Linked DNA regions of Parasedimentitalea psychrophila. Each later gene encodes a partner of the first gene's protein in a complex. Links are inferred from orthologs where the notes say so. Each region holds a gene or a part of one and is shown in the gene's direction. Other genes may lie near its edges.

Region 1 (3,149 bases):
GCTTTGCGGCGGTCAATGCGGTGGACAGCCCAGCCGGACCTGCGCCCACAATGGCGATGGTCTTGGCGACGGGAGCGATCTCGATCAGCAGTTCGGTCTCATAGCAGGCCTGCGGGTTGACCAGGCACGAGGTCAGCTTGCCGCCGAATGTATGGTCCAGACAGGCCTGATTGCAGGCGATGCAGGGGGCGATCTGATCGCCTGCGCCACGCATTGCCTTTTTGACAAAATCCGCATCCGCCAGCATCGGACGCGCCATCGACACCATATCGGCGCAGCCTGTGGCCAGCACCTCTTCGCCGACCTCGGGCGTGTTGATCCGGTTCGAGGCAATCAGCGGAATGCCAATCTTGCCCATCAGTTTCTTGGTGATCCAGGCAAAAGCGGCGCGCGGAACGCTGGTGGCGATGGTGGGGATGCGTGCCTCGTGCCAGCCGATACCAGAATTGATAATGGTGGCGCCGACTTTCTCAACCGCGACGGCCAGTTGCACCACCTCGTCATGGGTGGACCCATTGGGCACCAGGTCGATCATCGACAGCCGGAAGATGATAATGAAATTCACCCCCACAGCCGCACGGGTGCGGCGCACCACCTCAACAGCCAGGCGCATTCGGTTCTCATAAGATCCGCCCCAGCGGTCCTCCCGTTTGTTGGTGTGCTTGACCAGGAATTGGTTGAGGAAATAGCCCTCAGAGCCCATGATCTCGACACCGTCATAGCCGGCCCTTTGCGCCAGGACGGCGGCGTTGACGATATCGGCGATCTGTTTTTCGATGCCATCCTCATCCAGCGCCGTGGGCGGGAACGGAGAGATCGGCGATTTTATCGCACTGGGGGCGACACATTTGGGGCCGTAAGCATAGCGCCCGGCATGCAGGATCTGCATCGCGATCTTGCCACCGGCCTGATGAACGCGGTCGGTGACAATGGCGTGGTTGTTGACGTCGTCGTCGCAGGTCATCATCGCCGCGCCGGGCAGGACCGAGCCTTCAAGATTGGGGCCAATGCCGCCGGTGACCATCAGGCCTACCTCGCCGCGTGCCCGCGATGCATAGAACTCGGCCACCCGGTTCCAGTCGCGGGTCTCTTCCAGGCCAGTGTGCATGGATCCCATCAACACGCGGTTCTTCAGGGTGGTAAAGCCCAGGTCCAACGGCGCCAGCAGGTTTGGGTACTCAGTCATCACACTCTCCCTCAGATGTGCCGGATAGAATTGCCGCGTTGCAGCGACTTGTCACCCGAAACGCGGCGTCACCCTCTTGTACGACGCGAAGGCCGCGCTACACAGGACCTATAACATCAGGAGAGCGAGATGACGCCGAGTGAGATTGCCAAACTGCCCTATCGCCCCAATGTCGGGGTGATGCTGTTGAACGCGGCGGGCGATGTCTTTGTCGGCCAGCGCAAAGACCGGTTCAAGGACGCCTGGCAGATGCCGCAGGGTGGCATTGATGACGGCGAAGATCCCCGCACGGCGGCGCTGCGGGAACTGGAAGAGGAAACCGGAGTGGTGCCCGAACTGGTCGAGATCATCGCCGAAAGCGACGGCTGGCTGCCCTATGAGCTGCCACATGACGTGGTGCCGAAATTCTGGGGTGGCAAATATCGCGGCCAGGAACAGAAATGGTATCTGATGCGCTTTACCGGTAGTGATGATCAGGTCAACATCGACACCGAGCACCCCGAGTTCTCGGCCTGGTGCTGGCAGCCGGTGGATCAGTTGGTGGACAAGATCGTGCCGTTCAAGCGCGAGGTCTATGCGCGGGTGGTCGCCGAATTTCAGGGGTATCTGTAATCAACTGACAGCGCGCGGCAAAGCCGCGCGCTGGGCCCAACGGAAGGAATTGCCCCCGCAGGGGGCATTTCCGACGGGCGGGAGAGCCTGGGTTTGTTTACAGCAGACCTTCGGCGCGCAGCAGTTCCAGCATGTTGGCCTCGGGGCGGGGGCCAATGTGGCTGATCACCTCACCGGCGCAGAGGCAGCCGATCTTGGCACAGGTTTCCAGATCACGGCCAGTGGCCATGCCAAACAGGAAGCCGGCCGCAAACTGATCGCCGGCTCCGGTGGCGTCGACTGGCACCACACGGGTCACCGGCACCTCGATCTGTTTGCCCTCGGACACCACAGTCACGCCATCGCCCGAACGGGTGCAGACCACCAGCGGGCAGATCTCGGCGGTTTGCGCCAATGCGGCTTCCAGATCATCGGTTTCAAACAGTGACTTGATCTCGGCCTCATTGCCGATCACGTAGTCCAGCTCGTTTTCGATCAGCGACAGGAAATCGGCGCGGTGACGTTCGACACAGAACGGGTCGGAAATGGCGATGCCAGCCTTGCCGCCGCCTGCATGGCAGCTGCGCGCCGCCTCCAGAAACGCGGTTTTGCCCTTGTCCTTGTCGAACAGATAGCCCTCGAGGAACATGATCTGGGCCTGACCGGCCACACCCGAGGACACATCGGCCGAGCTCAGCTCGGAGGAGATGCCCAGATAGGTGTTCATCGAGCGCTCACCGTCCGGCGACACAAAGATCATCGAGCGCGAGGTGGGCAGCTCACCACCGGCGACCGGCGCATTGACAAAATCAACGCCATCGTCAGTCATCGCTTTGGCGTAGAACTGCCCCAGCGCATCGTCATGCACCCGGCCAATAAAGGCCGCATCCAGCCCCAGCGCGCCAGCCCCGGCGATGGTATTGGCGACCGATCCACCGGGGGTCTGCACCCGGCCCTGCATCGCCGCATAAAGCACTTCGCCGCGATCGCGTTCGATCAGCTGCATGATGCCCTTCTCGATGCCCATAAGGTCAAGAAAGCTGTCGTCGCTTTGGCTGATGACATCGACAACGGCATTGCCGATGCCAACAATCTGGTAGGTCTTCATAGGTTTTTGTCCTCAAACATGCACAGGTCGCGGATCAGGCAGGTGCCACAGAGCGGTTTGCGTGCTTTACAATGATAGCGGCCGTGTAAAATCAGCCAGTGATGGGCGTGGAGTTGAAAATCAGCGGGAATATTGTCTTCCACCGCGCGTTCAACGGCGTCTACGTCCTTGCCCGGAGCAATGCCGGACCGGTTGCCAACGCGAAAGATATGGGTGTCCACCGCCTGTGCGGGCTGCTGCCACCACATGTTCAGCACCACATTG
Region 2 (3,266 bases), 220 kb from region 1 along the record:
GGCTGGCAAAGCTAGCCTGAGGTGCGCTGTCGGCCGTCCGGGACAGCTCCAGAAAGATCTTGGTCAGATAGCTCTGCGCGTTCTGTGGCGATGTGCCCTGGGTGCAAAGCCAATCCGATGCGGTCTCCATGACACCAAAATACAGCTCCATCAGCGCACTTGCGGCGGCATAGGCATCAAATTCATCCAGCGATTGCGCAACAACCACCGTGCCTAGGGCGTCATAGAATGATTCGAGCAGCTCATCCGCCGGATAGATCGCAGTCACACCCCGCCGGTTGGCCACCGCAGGCAATGGGATTGAGCGGCTGAGACTGACCGGCGCGCCAATCCAGTCCAACAGTGATTCGAATGTGACGGTTGCAATCAGGCTGGCGACCTGTTGGCCGTCGCGAAATTTGAGCACCCGCAGCACCTCTTCGGCGACCTGAGGCCGCACCGCCAGGAAAAGCAGATCGGCCTGATCTACGATCTGCTGATTGTCCGGGGTCACGCGGATCCGGCTATCCGCCGCCGCAAGCCGCGCCGATTTAGCCTGACTGCGTTCTGACAGGATGATCTCGCTGATCGGAAAATCCGTCGCAATCAAACCAGTAACAATCGCTTCGGTGATGTCACCAGTGCCAATAAATCCAATTTTCATAGCTATACTCTCCCTCGCATCAGATGGAGCGGCACCGCTGGCGCGCGCCGGACGTCTCCATATCACTCACCTGCATAACAGAGGTCGGGAGCCTGCCGACAACCCAAAACTCAGGTCGGCCACAATGCTGCTGCCATAGGCAGCGCCCGTGGTGATATTCAACAAAGGCGGAAAAAGTGGTGAGCCGTTCCGGGTTCGAACCGGAGACCTACTGATTAAAAGTCAGTTGCTCTACCAACTGAGCTAACGGCCCACTTTTTCGAAGCGATCGGATCGCTTCCGTGTCGCTCTTTAAGCCAATTGATCTAAGAAGATCAAGAGCTTAATTCGCTCCCAAGTCAGCTTGAAGATCTCATTCAAACCGTCCTGATAGGCGCTTCTCTAGGGCTAGCTAGGCAAGCGGTCAAGCGCTTTCTTCAACTTTTTCGGGCCAAGGGTAGATTCATTCCGGGGGCGGGGCTATATGCCCGACATGAGCACCAATTCCATCACCGAACTGCCGTTTATGAAGATGCACGGGCTGGGCAATGACTTTGTCGTTGTCGATGCCCGTGCGAATCCCGTGGTTATCACCCCTGCGCTGGCGCGCGGCATTGGCCACCGCCGGTTTGGGGTTGGCTTTGATCAGCTTGCGGTGATCGAACGGGGGCCCGGTGATGCCCATCTGACCTTTTACAACTCAGACGGCTCGACCTCGGCGGCCTGCGGCAACGCCACCCGCTGCATCGCCCGCTGGCTGATGGAGGAAAGTGGCAACAGCGAGCTGCACCTGACCACCGACCGCGGCGATCTGTTCGCGCGTGATGCAGGCAACGGGCTGACCTCGGTCAACATGGGACAGCCGCAATTGCTGTGGCACCAGATTCCGCTGGCCGAGGAATTGGACACGCTGGAACTGCCAATCGAGGGCGCTCCGACGGCAACCGGTATGGGCAATCCCCATTGCACCTTTTTCGTCGAGGATGCCGAGCAGGTGCGGCTGGAAGAATTTGGCAGCCGCTGCGAGCATCACCCGCTATACCCCGAGCGCACCAATGTGCAGGTGGCGCATCTGGTGGCCCCTGATCGCCTGCGCATGCGGGTCTGGGAGCGCGGTGTGGGCATCACCCTTGCCTCAGGCTCGTCGTCCTGCGCTACCGCTGTGGCGGCGGCCCGTCGTGGACTGACAGGGCGCAAGGTGCAGATCGATCTGGACGGCGGCAGCTTGTGGATTGACTGGCGCGACGACGGCGTCTGGATGACCGGCGCCACCAAACATGTGCTGAGCGGCGTATTGACCCGTGACTTCCTGGAAGGCCTGACATGAATACTCCCAAATTCGCGACCCTCGGCTGTCGGCTGAACGCCTATGAAACCGAAGCCATGAAGGAATTGTCGCAACAGGCTGGGCTGGAAAACGCCGTGGTGGTCAACACCTGTGCGGTCACCGCCGAGGCGGTGCGCAAGGCGCGCCAGGAGATCCGCAAGCTGCGCCGGGAACACCCGGACGCCCGGCTGATCGTCACCGGCTGCGCGGCGCAGACAGAGCCCGAAACCTTTGCCGCCATGGCCGAGGTAGACGTGGTCATCGGCAATACCGAAAAGATGCGCCCCGAGACCTGGAATGGCATGGCGGCTGACTTTATCGGCGACAGCGAAGCGGTGCAGGTGGATGACATCATGTCCGTCACCGAGACCGCAGGCCATCTGATCGACGGCTTCGGCAGCCGCAGCCGCGCCTATGTGCAGGTACAGAACGGCTGCGACCACCGCTGCACCTTTTGCATCATCCCCTATGGCCGCGGCAACTCGCGCTCAGTTCCGGCCGGCGTGGTGGTGGACCAGATCAAACGCCTGGTCGATAAGGGCTATAACGAGGTGGTGCTGACCGGAGTTGACCTGACCTCCTGGGGCGCTGATCTGCCTGCGGCGCCCAAATTTGGTGATCTGGTGATGCGGATCCTGCGGCTGGTGCCGGACCTGCCCCGGCTGCGGATCTCATCTATCGATTCGATCGAGGTGGACGACAACCTGATGCGGGCCATCGCCAGTGAGCCGCGGCTGATGCCGCACCTGCACCTCAGCCTGCAGCACGGCGACGACCTGATTCTGAAACGCATGAAACGCCGCCATCTGCGTGATGACGCCATCCGCTTTACGGAAGAGGCCAAAAAGCTGCGCCCGGACATAACCTTTGGCGCCGATATCATCGCTGGCTTCCCAACCGAAACCGAAGCGCATTTTGACAACTCGCTGAAACTGGTGAGGGATTGCCAGCTGACCTGGCTGCATGTTTTCCCCTACTCCAAGCGAGAGGGCACCCCGGCCGCCAAGATCCCGGATCAGGTGAATGGCAAGGTGATCAAGGACCGCGCCGCCCGCCTGCGTGCAGCAGGCGCGGACCAGGTGCAGCGGCACCTGCAGGCGCAAATTGGTCAGATACATCACATCCTGATGGAAAACGCCCATATGGGCCGCACCGAACAGTTCACCGAAGTGCAATTTGCCGCGCCGCAAAGCGAAGGCGAGATTGTCACAGCTAAAATCACTGGCTCCGTAAACAATCAGTTGACCGCCTGATCGTTACTGTCGATTCAATCGAGCGCCTAACGGCGCACCTGTTTGTCTCACCACCGGTCGTGAC

The links.
Region 2: the proteins of QPJ95_RS09535 (region 1) and dapF are in contact, whole or in part, in a solved structure (PDB 5YGU), measured with the Escherichia coli proteins. The link is inferred for Parasedimentitalea psychrophila from one-to-one orthologs.

What each region holds. Positions count from the first base shown.
Region 1 is NZ_CP127247.1:1,975,902-1,979,050, forward strand. What follows is about bases 231-3,056. They hold QPJ95_RS09535 (RNA pyrophosphohydrolase), read left to right. Parts: upstream 231-1,315; coding sequence 1,316-1,798; downstream 1,799-3,056. Other genes in these bases: QPJ95_RS09530 (NADPH-dependent 2,4-dienoyl-CoA reductase), read right to left, coding at 231-1,186; QPJ95_RS09540 (adenosine kinase), read right to left, coding at 1,896-2,885; nth (endonuclease III), read right to left, coding at 2,882-3,056. Outside these bases: more of QPJ95_RS09530, read right to left, coding at 1-230; more of nth, read right to left, coding at 3,057-3,149. UniProt on the Escherichia coli protein: Master regulator of 5'-end-dependent mRNA decay.
Region 2 is NZ_CP127247.1:1,755,036-1,758,301, reverse strand. The notes cover bases 85-3,027. They hold dapF (diaminopimelate epimerase), read left to right. Parts: upstream 85-1,106; coding sequence 1,107-1,949; downstream 1,950-3,027. Other genes in these bases: mtaB (tRNA (N(6)-L-threonylcarbamoyladenosine(37)-C(2))-methylthiotransferase MtaB), read left to right, coding at 1,946-3,027; QPJ95_RS08470 (pyrroline-5-carboxylate reductase), read right to left, coding at 85-643. In the rest of the region: more of QPJ95_RS08470, read right to left, coding at 1-84; more of mtaB, read left to right, coding at 3,028-3,202. UniProt on the Escherichia coli protein: Involved in the succinylase branch of the L-lysine biosynthesis and in the biosynthesis of the pentapeptide incorporated in the peptidoglycan moiety. Catalyzes the stereoinversion of LL-2,6-diaminopimelate (L,L-DAP) to meso-diaminopimelate (meso-DAP).